Regions from separate parts of the Peribacillus sp. NJ4 genome, predicted to be linked through region 2. Evidence: riboswitches for the same ligand, from Rfam matches in the RefSeq annotation. Region 2 holds a riboswitch; each other region holds the start of a gene.
The links. Region 2 has a riboswitch for S-adenosylmethionine ahead of QUF94_RS02625 (methionine ABC transporter ATP-binding protein). Riboswitches for the same ligand answer to the same signal wherever they lie in the genome.

Region 1 (4,241 bases), 2.1 Mb from region 2:
TGCATGCAATGTTTCCGAAGCTACTATTTACAAATACTTTGAAAGCAAAAAAGATTTGCTTCTGGCTACAATTACTCCTAATGAAAAAGAGGAGTCTGAAGATGGGACAAACCATCTGTCAACTGATGATCTTGTGGAAAATCACGTTTGCACCATGATAAAAAACGTTCTTGAAAATAAAGAACAGTTTTCGATATTATTTCGGGAAACACAATTCGATCAAGATATTTCAAAGCAATATGTTGATCGAATTTTCAAGCCGAATGCCAAGCATATTGAAATACAGAAGAGAATAGATAGCGGAGAGATACAATATATTTCTGATATTATCCTTTTTAATGTGGGGATCATTTCTTTCACATTGGCATTATCTACACATTATGAGATTCATCAACAGAAAAAGGAACCATATTTTACTTCTGAACGAATTAAGAGCATTGCACAACTTTTGGTATATGGTATTCATGGAAAACAAAATCATACATAATGAAACGGTCATATTAAAAGGCATGAGCATCAAGCCGCAAATATGACCGTGTTTTTTTGAATGGTAAGCAATCATTACTTGTGAAATTAATAAACCGGAGTGTAAGATTTGACTTATATTTTTCAGACTATTACGATAAATGCATGCTGCAACAAATTCATTACGAGGATTTTTATTCTAAAACCATGTAATATGGGAGGGGATTTATATGAGCGATATCGTAATTTTATCAGGAAGTCCAGCGATTCCATCAAGAACGGACATTTCACTAAAACATATTCAATCATTAGTAGAAAACCAAGGATTTACCACAGCTTATTACTCAATTACGGATTTCTCAGCAGATGATTTATTCCAAGGGAAATATAATAGCGAAGATATCTTAAAGCTTTCGGAGAAAATACAAGCAGCCAGAGGAATCATCATTGGTTCACCGGTATATAAGGCTTCTTATACAGGGGTATTAAAAGCCTTGATTGATTTGCTGCCAGAAGGAGCTTTTAAGGGGAAGCCAGTGCTGCCCATTATGATTGGCGGAAGTAACAGGCATTTATTGGCGATTGACTATGCGCTTAAACCATTAATTTCAATATTAAAAGGCGAGCCGTTGCAGGGCATATATTTTGTGGATAAGGAAATAGATAAACAGAATTCAGAAAACCCGATCAATGACTTGAATTTAGTTGATCGCGTTCAGAGTCAGGTTCAAGAACTAATAGAAGCGATTCAGTTAAGAAATTAATAAGTAATCGACTTCAATAAAAGGAATGGAATTCAAGTAATTACTTTTTCAATGAATGACAGGCATCAATAATAGCTTAATAATGAAAATAGACTCATTTTTTTGGAGACTTTATCTAAAAAGACGAGTCTATTTTCATATTTAAATGAACATAAAATCATGAATGGAATAGTGTGTATAAAAATAACAGTTCCTCCATAATATTAAACCAAGTTATTTTATAAGAAAACTCCATTGACAAGGATTAAATATATGTTAATATTTAAAATAATAAAACTTATCCAGAGCGACGGAGGGAATTGGCCCTTTGAAGTCCAGCAACCTGCATGATGGATGCAAGGTGCTACCTCCAACAAAATGTTGATCATTTTGGAAGATAAGGTAAAGAATATTTACCTTGAAATCTTTCCATCATGGAAAGATTTTTATTTTTCGGAAAATTCTTTGGGAAACCATAACAATTTAAGGTTGTTTGGAATTATATAAATTTAATAAATTCATTTAATCAGCGGTGAAATAATATATTCGCGGATTTTCTTAAAGGAGGAACAGGTTTGGATAAAGAGAATCAGCTTGAAGAAATATTTGAACGACTTCAAGAAATGCTTAATTCAATGAAGTATGGATCGATTACACTTATTGTCCAAGATGGTAAAATCATTCAAATGGAAAGAAATGAAAAACTAAGAATTAAATAAGGTATCTGCTGACTAGAAAAACTAGAGGCGGGTTTAACTGATATAAAGAGAGTATTGGTTAGATTCGTCTCTTTTTCCTAGGGTCATTTAAACTGGGGAAGATTATAACGGGCATTGATCAAAAGTAATTCTAACCAGTGACATACAGCAAGTTCTTAGAGGGGGCTGCAAAGTTGGCTGCATTAATAAACTATGAAAATTTCAACACCGGAGATTTACCTGTATTTCCTGAAGATAGTGAGACAAAAGGTGCTTTGGAAGTACTGCAATGGGCGAATGACCATTATGGAAACAAACTGATATATGCGTGTAGTTTCGGTATAGAAGGCATCGTGCTTACGGATTTATTGGCGAAGGTCAATCCCTCGGCAAAAATAGTTTTCCTTGATACAGATGTTCATTTTGAGGAAACGTACCAATTGATCGATCAAGTGAAAAAGCGATATCCAAATCTTTCGATCGAAATGAAGAAACCAGCATTGACGCTTGAAGAACAGGCAGCGGAACATGGGGATGAATTATGGCTTAGCGATTCCAATAAGTGCTGTAACATCCGTAAAATCACTCCGCTTACAGATGTGCTTTCAACGGCAACAGCCTGGCTTTCGGGACTACGGAGGGAGCAATCTGAAACAAGGGCTCTGACAGAGTATATCAATAAAGATAATAAGTTCAAGTCAGTAAAAATATGTCCACTCATACATTGGACATGGAAAGATGTTTGGCGTTATGCCCACAAAAATGGACTTCCATATAATATCCTGCATGATAATGGATATCCAAGCATTGGTTGTAAAACATGTACGGCACCTGCCTTCAATGCAGATGATTTACGCTCAGGCCGTTGGCAAGGAGCCCAAAAAACGGAATGCGGATTGCATTTATCTTAAATAAATAGAAAGTATAGGCTTAAATATTTAGAAACCATAGGGGGAAATTAGCATGACAATCAGTTTACCGCACGGAGGAACACTAATCGATCTTTGGGAACCAAAATATGATTTTAGTAAAATAACAAAGTCAATCGAAATTGACGAAATAGCTTTAAGTGATCTTGAATTGATAGGCACTGGTGCCTACAGCCCGATCAAAGGTTTCTTTACAAAAAGTGACTATGAGACAGTTGTCAAGGATATGAGGCTTAGCAGCGGCCATGTATGGAGCATCCCGATTACGCTGCCTTTGAACGTTGAAGTTGCAGAAACTCTTACTATAGGTGAAGAGGTAAAGCTGACTCATGAAGGTGAAACATACGGAGTTCTCTCCGTTTCCGATATTTTCACTCCCGATAAACAATTGGAAGCGACATTAGTATATCAAACGGATGATGAGAAGCATCCTGGTGTGAAAAATTTATATAACCGCGGGGATGTATATGTCGGCGGAGAAATAAAGTTAGTAAAGAGAATAGAGCGTCCGCTATTTCAAGCAAATTATCTGGACCCAGTTGAGACAAGGAAAGCTTTTGCTGAAAAAGGCTGGGAAACGGTTGTCGGATTCCAAACGAGGAACCCTGTTCACCGTGCACATGAATATATTCAAAAGACAGCATTGGAGATTGTCGACGGCTTATTTTTAAATCCTCTTGTAGGTGCCACTAAATCCGATGACATTCCGGCAGATGTACGAATGGAAAGCTATAAAGTGTTGCTTGAAAAATATTATCCCAAGGATCGCGTCTCACTTGCAGTTTTCCCTGCTGCCATGCGTTATGCAGGACCAAGAGAAGCGATTTTCCATGCGATGGTCCGTAAAAATTATGGTTGCACCCATTTTATCGTCGGACGTGATCATGCGGGTGTGGGTGATTATTATGGCACATATGATGCTCAAAAAATCTTTGGGAATTTTAATTCAGATGAGTTAGGGATCACGCTATTATTCTTTGAACATAGTTTTTACTGTAAAGAATGTGGCAATATGGCTTCCGCTAAAACTTGTCCGCATGGCAAGGAAGACCATGTCATCCTGTCTGGAACGAAGGTAAGGGAAATGTTGCGTAATGGAGAAATTCCTCCAGCTACCTTTAGCCGTAAAGAAGTCATCGAGGTGTTGATCGAAGGTCTTAAAAAGAATGAAGTTTATAACTGATTGGACATAAATTGAAGGATCACATGAAGAGGGGGATTATTAAATGAGTAAAAGTACGAATGTCACTTGGCATGAAACGTCATTGACCAAGGAGCTCCGCCGGAAGCAGAACGGGCATGAAAGCACAGTTCTATGGTTTACAGGACTCTCGGGTTCAGGAAAATCAACGATTGCGAATGCGGTCGCTAAAGAGTTATATAATCGGAATATTCGAAGTTATGTT
Region 2 (4,241 bases):
CTTCTTTATTTTCGTCACCTTTGTTTACAGCGATGACATTCACGTATGGTGATTCAGAATCTTCAATGGCGATCGAATCTTCAATCGGATTCAAACCTGCATCGATCGCATAGTTTGAGTTGATCAAAACAGCATCGCCTTCGCTGCTCTCATAAATTTTAGGAAGCAGAGCCGCTTCATATTCAGAATCGAATTTAAGGTTTTTCTCATTTTTAACGATGTCTTTAGTTGTAGCCGTCGTTTTATCGATTCCCTCTTTCAAAGTGATCAGGCCATTCTTTTCCAAAAGGGATAAAGCACGCCCATGATCAGCGACAGAGCTGCTTAAAATGATCGTTGCCCCATCAGGAAGTTTATCGATGGTTTTATATTTTTTTGAGTATAGAGCTATTGGCTCGATATGGATTCCGCCTGCATTAACGAAATCATATCCATTTTCTTTAATTTGGGATTCTAAATAAGGAATGTGCTGAAAATAGTTAGCATCCAATTCCTTATCATTTAAAGCCTTATTTGGTAAAACATAGTCCTGGAATGTTTCGATTTCCAATTCTATTCCTTTTTCTTCAAGAAGCGGCTTAGCTTCCTCAAGGATTTCAGCATGCGGAACATTGGATGCCCCTACAACTAATTTCTTCGATTCTTTTTCCGTTTCACTGCCGCCTTTATCCTTTTCACTTCCACAAGCAGCCAAAGCGATAGATAACACTAAAATCAATGCAAATCCTAAAAACTTTTTCATCCTTTTCATCTCCCTTTATCTTTTGTCCAATTTAGATGTAATCACATCTCCAATAATTTGAATTATGAAGACGATAATTAGAATAACGATAGTCGCTACAAGCGTAACGTCATTTTGATTTCTTTGATAGCCCTCCAGATAGGCTAGATTACCAAGTCCGCCTGCGCCGATGACCCCGGCCATTGCGGTATATCCAACCAATGCAATCGATGTTACCGTAATCCCGGAAATAAGGGCAGGCATCGACTCCGGAAGAAGGACCTTCCAAATGATCGTGCTCGTTTTTGCCCCCATCGATTTAGCGGCTTCAATTACACCTTTATCGATTTCACGGAGGCCGATTTCAACCATACGTGCATAAAATGGTGCCGCACCGATAATAAGTGCCGGCAGTGCAGCGTTCTCTCCGATCATGGAACCGACAAGCGCTTTAGTGAAAGGAATGAGCAGCACGATCAAAATAAGAAATGGAATGGAACGGAATATATTAACCACAGCACTGATGACCGCGTTGATTGCCCGGTTTTCCCACATATTCCCCTTCCCTGTCAAGAACAGGATCAATCCTAATAATATGCCTATAAAAAAGGTTGCCACTACAGAGATACTTGTCATATAAAGCGTTTCTTTCGTTGCTTCAATAATGTCTTCCCAATCAACATTCGGCAATAATTCTTCAAGCATGAGTAATCACCTCCACGCCTACCTGCTGTGCTTTAATGAATTCGATTGCGCGGAGCATTTCATCCTCTTTGCCATCAAGATGGATAAACAACGTTCCATATGAACCGCTTCTGGTTTGCGATATTTTACCTTGAACTATATTGACATCCAACTCGAAGTTACGCACAAGCTTAGTGATCAACGGGCTTTCTGCATGATCACCTACAAAAGTCAATTGAATCACTTTGCCTGCAGGAAAGCGTTCGAGCAGATGGTCCATCGTTTCTTTCGTTTCTTCCGGTTCCGTCACCTGTTGCACGAAACGCTTCGTCATTTGTTCTTTAGGATTCTTGAAAACATCCAGGACAGGTCCCTGTTCAACAACTTGCCCGCTTTCCATCACAGCCACACGATGACAGATTTTACGTATTACATGCATTTCATGTGTTATCAAGACAATCGTCAACCCAAGACGCTGATTGATGTCAACAAGCAATTCGAGTATAGAGTCGGTAGTCTGTGGATCCAAGGCAGAAGTCGCTTCATCACACAGCAGCACTTTAGGATCATTCGCTAGAGCCCTGGCTATTCCCACCCGTTGCTTTTGCCCTCCGCTTAATTGCGAAGGATAGGCCTTTTCTCTGCCTTCCAGTCCGACTAACTTGATCAATTCGTTCACACGTTTGGTGCGTTCAAATTTTGAAACTCCTGCAATTTCCAACGGGAAGGATATATTTTCCTGAACGGTCCTGGACCATAATAGATTGAAATGTTGGAAAATCATGCTGATTTCTTGACGGGCCTTACGAAGCTGAGCACCTTTAATTTTTGAAATTTCCTTCTCAGCCACCACAACGGATCCTTCTGTGGGTGTTTCCAATCCATTGAGCATCCTGATCAAAGTACTTTTCCCCGCTCCACTATAACCAATAATACCGAAAATCTCGCCTTTATTTATTTCAACATTCACATTATTTACAGCCTTGATCGTCTCACTGCTTCCTTTTCCTGTTCGGAACAGCTTACTGACTTTTGTCAATGTAATCATTAATCCTCACCTCTTTTATCCAATAAAACCTATGAACTTAGTTAATTTCTCTACATTATTATCTGTTTCCCCTACCAATTTTGCAATTCATGCAAAGGTTTTCCCTACTGAAATAGAAAAAACCTTTCTGCATGAGCAGAAAGGCAGGTGAAGAAACAGGCCTTCCTCTCATCTTCCAAAGTGATTAAACTTTGTGTGAATTGGCACCTTTCCAAGGAAATCTCCTTGTCGGTTGCCGGGTTTCATCGGGCACATCCCTCCACCTCTCTTGATAAGAGCTAATATATAGAATATTTGTACATCATTAAGTTCTTTAGTATGTTGAAATTTTATCATAGATAAAAAAGGAGCGCAATGTATAATATTTCTAGTTCAAGAATGCCCAGGACTTTTTGCTTAAACCGTTTTAGAAGTCAAGGAGACGATATTCGTCGCTTTTTCAATTGCCTGCTCCAAATCTTCTATTAAATCCTCTACATTTTCAATCCCAATGGATAAACGGACTTGATCAGCACGCACACCAGCTTTCGCCAGACCTGCATCATTCAATTGCTGATGGGTCGTACTGGCAGGGTGAATGATTAAACTCTTCGCATCCCCTACATTCGCTACATGGGACCATAATTCCACCGAATTGATAAGTTTCGCCCCGGCTTCGCGGTCTCCCTTTATTCCAAAAGTCACAACAGATCCTGCTCCCTTAGGCAAATATTTATCCGCAAGGGCTTTATCGGGATGATCCTCATTAGCAGGATGCGAAACCCAAGTCACGGCAGGGTGTTTTTTCAAATATTGAAGTACAGACTTCGTGTTCGAAAGATGCTCTTTCATCCTCACATGCAGCGTTTCAAGTCCAAGCGTAAACTGGAATGCGCTTTGGGCACTTAGCGCAGGGCCTAAATCACGAAGTAACTGCACTCGGGCTTTCGTTATAAAAGCGGCTGGTCCAACTGCCTCGGCGTATACCAGACCGTCGTAACTTGGATCAGGCTCCGTAAAGCCAGGGTAGTTTGGCGAGTTCCAATCGAACTTCCCTCCATCCACGATGACACCGCCTAAGGTGGTTCCATTTCCCAGAAGCCATTTTGTAGCGGAATGGATAACAATATCCGCTCCAAAATCAATTGGTCTGCATAGATACGGTGTAGCGAAGGTATTATCAATGATTAAAGGTATCCCGGCATCATGGGCAATGTCGGCTACCGCTTCAATATCAAGGACCCTCAAACTTGGATTTCCGATCGTTTCGGCAAATATGGCTTTAGTTCTTGGCGTAATCGCCCTTTTGAAATTTTCAGGGTCATCAGGAGAAACGAACTTCACTTTAATCCCATATTTAGGAAGAGTATTTTCAAAAAGATTATACGTACCGCCATATAAAGTGGAGGCTGAAACGATCTCATCCCCTGCACCGGCAATATTCAGGATTGACAGTGAGATGGCAGCCATTCCGCTTGCTGTTGCCAATCCGCCGATACCGCCTTCCAATAAGGCCATTCTTTCCTCAAAAACGCTGACCGTGGGATTATGTAGTCGTGTATATATATAGCCATTCTCCTTTAAGCCAAATAAATTCGCTGCATGGTCAGTGTCTTTGAACAAGTATGCATTGCTTTGGTAGATCGGGACTGCACGTGCACCTGTTTCATCAGCTTGCAAACCGCCATGAACACTCAATGTTTCGAAACGTAACTTTTTCTCTGACATACTATTTCTCCTCTTTCTCTATGGATTTAGTAGGAATTAAATTGAAACCGGGCCTTTCATAAACAAAAAAACCACTTCCAC
Region 3 (4,241 bases), 3.7 Mb from region 2:
CATAACGGTAATAACCGTACCTGATGGCCAGGTCACCAATTCCACCTCCGCCGATTGTCCCTGCCATTGCTGAGTAACCGATCAGTGAAATGGTCGTTAATGTCAGCCCCTGAATGATTCCCGGTTTTGCCTCCGGAAGAAGTACATCCTTAATGATCATCCATGGAGTGGCCCCCACGGCAATTGCAGCTTCAATCACTCCTTTGTCTATTTCACGTAATGCCGATTCCACGATCCTTGCAAAAAAAGGTATCGCGGATACGGACAGGGAAACAGAAGCCGCTCTTGGCCCTATCGTCGATCCAGTAAGCAGTTCCGTTAAAGGAAGGAGGGCGACCAAGAGAATGATGAACGGGATTGAACGGACAATATTGACTGCGAAACCGAGTGATCGATTCACGACGCTATTTTCAAAGAATAAATTCCTGGTTGTCGTAAACAGCAATACTCCAAGTGGTAAACCTATCAAAAGGGCTACCGCAAGGGAAACGCCGACCATATAAATCGTTTCAAGAAAGGCTTTATTAAGATCAGGTAAAATATTGACGATGGAATCAAGAAATGACATGTTTTAACACCTCCGCAGAACTGGAACGATTTTTTATATATTCCAATGCCGAATGAATTTCAGCGGCCTCACCGATTAACTCAATGATCAAGATGCCTAAAGGGACATCCTGAATATACTCAATTTTACCGTGCAGGATATTCCCCTTTACTGAATGGGATTGGAGAGCGTCGGAGAGAATCGATTCACCGGCGGTTTGCCCTTCGAATTGAATTTTAATAATCGTTCCTTTACTTCCCTCAATCAAATGTGAGGGAAGTTCGAAATCCAATACACTGCTGATGAATTGCTTCGTTAACTCCTGCTTTGGCTGTGAAAATATTTCATAAACGGAACCTTCTTCAATTACCCGCCCATCCTGCATGACGGCGACTCGGTGGCATAGTTCTTTGACCACTTCCATTTCATGTGTAATCAACACGATGGTGATCCCGAGCTCCCTGCTTATTTTTTTTAATAACTGTAAAATCGCTTTTGTTGTTGTTGGATCAAGGGCTGAAGTCGCTTCATCACATAACAGTACGGTGGGGTCATTTGCTAAGGCCCGGGCTATGCCGACCCGTTGCTTCTGTCCACCGCTAAGCTGTGCCGGATAGACATCTTTTTTATCACTGAGCCCTACGATTTCCAGCAATTCCAATACACGTAACCTGATGGCGTCCTTCGATTGATGCGCGGCCTTTAAGGCGAAAGCGACATTTTCATAAACGGTTTTTGAACTGACCAGGGAAAAGTGTTGAAATATCATTCCGATTTTTTGACGTTGTTTACGAAGCTCTTTACTTGATAAAGAGGTTAAATCAATGCCGTCAATGATGATATTTCCGGCTGTCGGACGCTCAAGCAAATTCAAGCAGCGGAGTAATGAGCTTTTTCCAGCTCCGCTGTAGCCGACAATTCCATACACTTCGCCTTTTTGAATGGTTAAAGATACGTTATCCACTCCGATAACTCGGTTTTTCTTCGTGATGTATTCCTTTCGGACTGAACGGATTTCAATCATGATCCTTCCCCCTTAAACATAAAAAACTGCCTCTATCATTCAGAAAGAGGCAGCGAAATTATATCTCGTCTTATCTTTCAGAATGCAAACATTCTGCAGGAAGTGGCACCGTTCCCGAAGGGCGGTTGCCGGACATCACAGGGCCTGATCCCTCCGTCACTCTTGATAAGTAAACTATTATTTTAGAATATTTCAAGTTTTATAATATAATCTATAATATTTGTAAAATTCCACAATGTCAATCGTTTCTGTGATTTGGTGATGGTTTTTTGTCGATAATGTTCCGTGCGGTTCATTAAAACCATTCCTGTCAAAAGGGCTCTTAGTCAATAATCCGTCTTTTACATCCAGATATTCCATTATTTACTTGTCAAAAGGGTAAAGAGATAATACATTTATTATAATAAAGTGAAAAAGGGAGAAAAAACTATTTTTGTACAATGATGGGGTGGAAATGCATGATAGAGATTAAGACGGTAAATGATGTGGTTTGTGTGCACGGGACTCCTGACGGGGTCAAGTCGGGGATGAGTGTTTATGTTTTTTTAACGGATGGGCTATTGATAGATACTGGCGCACAGATTTTATTGGAAGGACTTATTCCATTCTATGAGTCCGCAGACTTCGAAACAGTTGCCCTGACGCACTATCATGAGGACCATACGGGAGGCGCTGCCTGGATAAAGGAACATAAAAAGGTTCCGATATTCATTCATCCGATGTCGGTTGATGCTTGTGCGAAGGATGCTGAATATCCTGAATATCGTAAAATGTTTTGGGGAAAAAGAGACGCCTTTAAGGCTGAGCCGCTAGGCAAGGCCATTCATTCCCGCACCCAAACGTGGGAGCCGATTTTTACCCCTGGTCATGCGAAGGACCATATGGTGTATTTGAATCACAGCACTGGCATGCTCTTTTCTGGAGACCTTTTCGTAACACCAAAAACAAAGCTTATCTTACGGGAAGAGTCTGTCCCGATCATCATCGATTCCATAAAAAAATTACTCCGATATGACTTTGGGGAAGTGTTTTGCTGCCATGCTGGGCATGTGCCTGACGGAAAGGAAATGTTTCGAAATAAACTCGATTATTTGGAAAACCTCCAAGGTGAAATTTTACGCTTACATGATCAAGGGCATACAGTCCATGAAATCCAGCAAGTCGTTTTACCGAATCGCTATCCCCTTATCGAGATATCTGGACATGAATGGGATTCAGAGCATATCATAACTTCGATATTAAACGAAAATGTTTTGAATGCCAGTGAGAATGGAACTATTTGAATTAACAATAGATATTGAAAGATATTAATGCTTTTAGCATAATATCAAATGCCTACGGGGGATAGAGTGCGGGAATTGGAAAAAGGCAAGAAGACAGCATGTTGTAATATTTAATTTGCACTCAAACAACTTCCATCCGGGAAGTTGTTTTTTTATGGAGGGGGTGCTTTTCATAAAAAAACATTTGTTAGTGGGGAATATGACGCATGAACGAAAGTTCACTTTTTTTAAGTGGAGCTCCCCAAAAAGAGAGCCCACGAGTGTTTATTTATTGATATTGGGATCTGTTTCATCATAAAAATCATGTGCTTCCTCGATGTTCTGAAGGTTAGCGACTTCATACACATTTCCGCCTGCCATTCCTTCATTGATGATTCGGTCGATATCGAGGAAAACGGAATCCTTGCCATCATATTCGGTATCCTTCAAAAATGTCATTTTTTCTTTATCCAAAATAAATCCCTCCTAGCTTTTTCTTTAGTTTAGGCAAAGGAGGGATTTTTATTCCGTTCAGAGGGTTAATGAATGAAAAAGGGGAAAGGGCTCAATCATATACATGGTAGACCATTAAGTCATGGATCATGCTTTTGAGTTGGGTTTCATCTGTTTCGGAAGGTGGGTTGGCTGTCCATTCGATGGATCCATCTTTATGGTACAAGGCTTTGATTGCCTCCTTTTTGAAATAAAATGAAATTTTCCATCCTGGCAGATTCTTATGCAGTGGTGCCCACTGAAAATGGGTGATCATATGTATAACCTCCATATATGCTGTCTTTCATTTCATTATAATGTAAAACGGCAGCTGGAGGTGTCATTTTATTGTCAGGTTGGAAAAAGTCAATTCAATGAAAAGATTTTTTAAATGCAAAAGCCGGTTAGCTTCAATTTCCTCTTCATCGAACTGCATGGGCTTTGAGTTCACTTCGTATATGAAGAGCGAACCCGATTCATCTTCCCCTATATCAATGGAAAATTCTCCGAGAAACCCGATTTTTTTCGAAAGAGTCTCACCGCATTTTTGGGCGATATTCGCTAATTTTTGATTTAAGCTTCTTGATTGCAGGTCTTGATAAGGAAAAAGCTTACCCCCTCGGGGAGTGTGGGTGGTGATTTCCTGAGTTTGTGACATCCTTACTGCTTTGCCGGTCACTTTATAAAAACCTTTTTCATAATGGACGAGAATCCGGTAATCGTAACGATGACCAAAAATTTTTTTCGGTATGATCGCCTGTTGAGCAAGGTAGCTTCTTTTTAATAAATCCCTTTTTTTTGTTTCCCAGAATGAAGTGAAATCCGGAAAGGACTCACTATGCTTTAGGCTATTGAAAAAAAGTGTCCCATCAGGATTTTTGATGATGGTATAAATGCCCTTCCCTTGGCTTCCTTT
Region 4 (4,241 bases), 2.0 Mb from region 2:
ATGATCCAGGCACCTATCACTTATATTTCGGAGATGAATCAGGTTCACCGGGTACTATCATCACTTTCTTTCCTTGGCCTGGGGCATACCGAGGGACAATTGGCTCTGGACAAGTGGGGATTACGACATATGCCATTCCGGAAGGTTCAATGGGCTTCTGGGAAATGCGTTTGGGTAAATTTAATATAGACTTTGAAAAGTCATCACGTTTCGGTGAGGAATATCTGAAATTCCAAGACCCACATGGTTTGCAACTTGAACTGGTTGAGCGTAAAGAAGGTAAAAATAGCGAGTGGTCATTCGGCGGTGTACCAGCTGATAAGGCAGTCAAGGGATTTGGCGGTGCTGTATTATTGACGTCAAAACCGATCAAAACGATGGAACTATTAGAGGAAGTGATGGGCCTGCAAAAGATCGGGGAAGAGGACGATTTCATCCGCTTCAAATCCACATCGGACATCGGAAATTTAATAGATGTTAAAAAAACCGTTTTGCCAAATGGAAAAATCGGAGTAGGAACTGTCCATCATCTGGCATGGCGTGCAAGCGATAATGAAGATCATAAAGAATGGCGAGAACATATCGGTAACAATGGCTATGGCGTGACCCCATTTACAGACCGTCAATACTTCGATGCCATTTATTTCCGGGAAGATGGAGGCATACTCTTTGAAGTTGCCACAGATCCACCTGGCTTTGCTCATGATGAGACGAAGGAAACGATGGGTAGTAAATTGATGCTCCCGCCATGGCTGGAAGAAAAAAGGGGAATCATGGAGAAAACGTTACTGCCGGCAGTGCCGAGAGTACTAGAGGAGGATAAATGATGAAACATATTTTTCAAAAAGGAAGTAATCCAGAAGCTCCGTTACTTTTGCTTTTACATGGTACTGGAGGAACGGAATCAGATCTCTTGCCATTATCGGAAATGGTTTCACCGGGTTCATCCGTATTGAGTGTACGGGGAAATGTCCTTGAAAACGGAATGCCTCGTTTTTTCCGCCGGTTAGCTGAAGGGGTTTTTGACGAAGAAGATTTGATTTTCCGTACGAATGAGCTTAATGACTTCTTGGAATTAGCGTCCGGACAATATGACTTCGACCGTGACAGAGTGGTAGCATTAGGTTATTCTAATGGTGCAAATATAGCGGCAAGTTTGATGTTCCATTTCGAAGGGGCACTACAAGGAGCGATTCTTCATCATCCAATGGTGCCTAGACGCGGGATTGCTATGCCGTCACTCTCAGATATACCAGTATTTATTGCTGCAGGTAAAAACGATCCGATTTGCCCGGCAGAAGAAACGGATGAACTTAATCAACTTTTATTGCAAGCTGGTGCTTCGGTGGAAGTTCACTGGGAAAATTACGGTCATCAGTTAACACGTTCAGAGGTCGAGGCAGCAGGTTCATGGTTTCATAAGAACTTTATATAAGAATGAAAGAGGGAATGAAGATGATTTCAGTAAATCCTGAAGGTCTGACTGAACGGGAAAATTATAAGTTTTTGACTGGAAGCATTATACCGAGACCCATAGCTCTCGTTACGACACAATCCGAAACCGGTACCATCAATATAGCGCCGTTCAGCTTTTTTAACATAGTCAGTTCCAATCCTCCGATGATTTCCATTTCTGTTCAACGGAAAGAAGGAGTTTCAAAGGACACTGCAAGAAATGCAATTCAATCAGGGGAATTCGTTGTTCATATCACTGATGAAAATAATGTTGCTGATGCAAATCGAACGGCCAAGGAACTCCCATCGGATGAAAGTGAATTGGGCCTGACCAATTTCACGACGGCTGTTAGTGATAAGGTATCCGTACCAGGATTGCAAGAAGCGAAGGTACGCTTTGAATGTACATTAGAGCATGCGATTCCATTGGGAGGTTCCCTAGATAAACCTGGTTGTGATTTATTGATAGGTAAAATAGTCTGCTATCATATAGAGCAAGATATTTACCATAATGGCCGAATTGACCAGAATGGGCTTAAACCTGTAGCAAGATTAGCGGGTCATACTTATACAAAACTAGGGGAATTATTTGAAATGGAACGACCTTAAGTGATAAGAAAGAAAAAATGGCGTCATCTTTTAAGATGTCGTCATTTTTTTTATACCAAAATTATTCCCGATTAGAATTATCTGCAATTCTAATACGGTGAGCGACTGTACCAAAACAAGCAATCATGCCGGAGGTGACAAAATCGTCTGAATGTAAAGGGAATTCTTTATATTCCAAAACAAAACTTGACAATTTTTTCATAGATTGATAAAGTTATAAAAAATTAATTTCTTATCCAGAGAGGTGGAGGGACTGGCCCTATGAAACCTCAGCAACAGGTCTGCTAAGACACTGTGCTAATTCCAGGGGGTGAAACCTTGATAGATAAGACCGTACGTTTTTATTTGTCAGTAGCGCACTCTTTTTAGAGTGCGTTTTCGTTTTTTCTGGATGCAGGATAAAGGAGAGTATGAATGGAGAACAAAAGGAAACAGGAATTTCAAAGGGAAATGAAAACACGGCATTTAATCATGCTATCGCTTGGCGGGGTGATTGGAACAGGTTTGTTCTTAAGTTCGGGTTATACGATTCAGCAGGCTGGCCCGTTGGGCACCATCCTTTCGTATCTGATTGGAGCATTAGTGGTTTATCTAGTCATGCTATGTCTAGGTGAACTGGCAGTACATATGCCCGAGACAGGTGCGTTTCATAGCTACGCAGCAAAATACATCGGACCAGGGACAGGGTTTACAGTAGCTTGGTTATATTGGTTAACCTGGACTGTTGCACTAGGTTCGGAATTCACGGCTGCAGGATTGTTGATGCAGCGATGGTTTCCATCAATCAATGTCTGGATATGGAGTGCTCTATTTGCCATATTGGTCTTGGCATTAAATGCTTGGACCGTTAAGTTTTTCGCTGAATCCGAATTTTGGTTTGCGTCTATAAAGGTAATTGCGATTGTGATATTTATTATTTTGGGAGCAGCGACAATGGTAGGTTTTATTCCAATGACTAACTCACAACCAGCACCGCTATTTTCCAATTTTACAAGTGCAGGTTTATTTCCGAATGGTGCTTTTGCCATTATAATGACGATGCTTGCGGTGAATTTCGCATTTTCTGGAACTGAATTAATCGGAATTGCAGCTGGAGAAACTGTGAATCCAGAAAAAACGATACCAAAGGCAATCCGCATGACATTATGGAGATTGATCATCTTTTTTGTAGGAACCATCGTTGTATTATCCGCATTATTGCCTGTTTCGGATGCAAGCGTATTAGAGAGCCCCTTTGTTGCAGTTCTTGAACGAATTGGAGTGCCATATGCAGCGGATATCATGAACTTTGTTATTTTAACTGCCATTTTGTCTGCTGCAAACTCAGGTCTATATGCCTCTTCCAGAATGCTTTGGTCCCTTGCAGATAAGAAAACGATATCACCAATATTTGCAAAATTAACAAAAAGAGGCGTTCCGATAAATGCAGTCATTTTCAGTATGTTGGGTGGTGGTTTAGCCTTGTTCTCGAGTATTATTGCACCGGATACGGTGTATATCGTCCTTGTATCCATTTCGGGTCTAGCCGTGGTTGTAGTTTGGATGAGTATTAGCGCTTCACAGTTCCTATTCCGAAGACGTTTTATAAAAGAAGGAAATTCAGTAAATGATTTGGCTTATCGTACACCATTATATCCGTTCGTACCAATCGTTTCTTTCATGCTTTGTCTTGCTTCATGTATAGGAATTGCCTTTGATCCTACACAACGGATAGCACTTTATTGTGGTATTCCATTTATTTTGTTTTGCTATGGAACTTATTATATTACACAATCTTCAAAGAAAAGAGGAGTAAAACCATGAAGAATAAAATAAACCCAATTGACGCTATTTTACGAGATCATTCAGTCATGATTCTGGACGGAGCTCTAGCTACAGAGCTCGAGCGGTATGGATGTGATTTGGACGATCCCCTGTGGTCTGCACGTGTATTACTTGAAAATCCAGAAGTGATTTATCAGGTTCACTCTGCATATTTTCGTGCTGGAGCGGACTGTGCGATAACTGCAAGCTACCAAGCCACCGTTGAAGGTTTCTCCCTGCGTGGGATCCAAGAAAAAGAGGCCATGGAGTTAATTCGGAAAACGGTGTTACTCGCAAGGAAAGCAAGGGATGATTATTGGAAGGATGAAACGCAAACAAATAGACCTAAGCCATTGGTTGCTGCATCAGTTGGA

Region 1: another riboswitch for S-adenosylmethionine. It lies ahead of QUF94_RS13285 (YezD family protein); the one in region 2 lies ahead of QUF94_RS02625 (methionine ABC transporter ATP-binding protein).
Region 3: another riboswitch for S-adenosylmethionine. It lies ahead of QUF94_RS21285 (methionine ABC transporter ATP-binding protein); the one in region 2 lies ahead of QUF94_RS02625 (methionine ABC transporter ATP-binding protein).
Region 4: another riboswitch for S-adenosylmethionine. It lies ahead of mmuP (S-methylmethionine permease); the one in region 2 lies ahead of QUF94_RS02625 (methionine ABC transporter ATP-binding protein).

The regions. Positions count from the first base shown of each region.
Region 1 covers NZ_JAUCFQ010000001.1:2,654,031-2,658,271, forward strand. The annotation lists gene QUF94_RS13275 (TetR/AcrR family transcriptional regulator) at 1-487, shown strand, start outside; gene ssuE (NADPH-dependent FMN reductase) at 696-1,229, shown strand; SAM riboswitch class I at 1,504-1,612, shown strand; gene QUF94_RS13285 (YezD family protein) at 1,784-1,927, shown strand; gene QUF94_RS13290 (phosphoadenylyl-sulfate reductase) at 2,113-2,817, shown strand; gene sat (sulfate adenylyltransferase) at 2,870-4,018, shown strand; gene cysC (adenylyl-sulfate kinase) at 4,062-4,241, shown strand, end outside.
Region 2 covers NZ_JAUCFQ010000001.1:539,387-543,627, reverse strand. The annotation lists gene QUF94_RS02635 (MetQ/NlpA family ABC transporter substrate-binding protein) at 1-742, opposite strand, end outside; gene QUF94_RS02630 (methionine ABC transporter permease) at 758-1,426, opposite strand; gene QUF94_RS02625 (methionine ABC transporter ATP-binding protein) at 1,419-2,453, opposite strand; SAM riboswitch class I at 2,619-2,731, opposite strand; gene QUF94_RS02620 (O-acetylhomoserine aminocarboxypropyltransferase/cysteine synthase family protein) at 2,850-4,160, opposite strand.
Region 3 covers NZ_JAUCFQ010000001.1:4,268,231-4,272,471, reverse strand. The annotation lists gene QUF94_RS21290 (methionine ABC transporter permease) at 1-568, opposite strand, end outside; gene QUF94_RS21285 (methionine ABC transporter ATP-binding protein) at 555-1,571, opposite strand; SAM riboswitch class I at 1,639-1,743, opposite strand; gene QUF94_RS21280 (MBL fold metallo-hydrolase) at 2,030-2,854, shown strand; gene QUF94_RS21275 (hypothetical protein) at 3,119-3,307, opposite strand; gene QUF94_RS21270 (YheE family protein) at 3,399-3,602, opposite strand; gene QUF94_RS21265 (YheC/YheD family endospore coat-associated protein) at 3,666-4,241, opposite strand, start outside.
Region 4 covers NZ_JAUCFQ010000001.1:2,510,764-2,515,004, forward strand. The annotation lists gene QUF94_RS12640 (ring-cleaving dioxygenase) at 1-827, shown strand, start outside; gene QUF94_RS12645 (alpha/beta hydrolase) at 827-1,435, shown strand; gene QUF94_RS12650 (flavin reductase family protein) at 1,456-2,064, shown strand; SAM riboswitch class I at 2,294-2,396, shown strand; gene mmuP (S-methylmethionine permease) at 2,479-3,867, shown strand; gene mmuM (homocysteine S-methyltransferase) at 3,864-4,241, shown strand, end outside.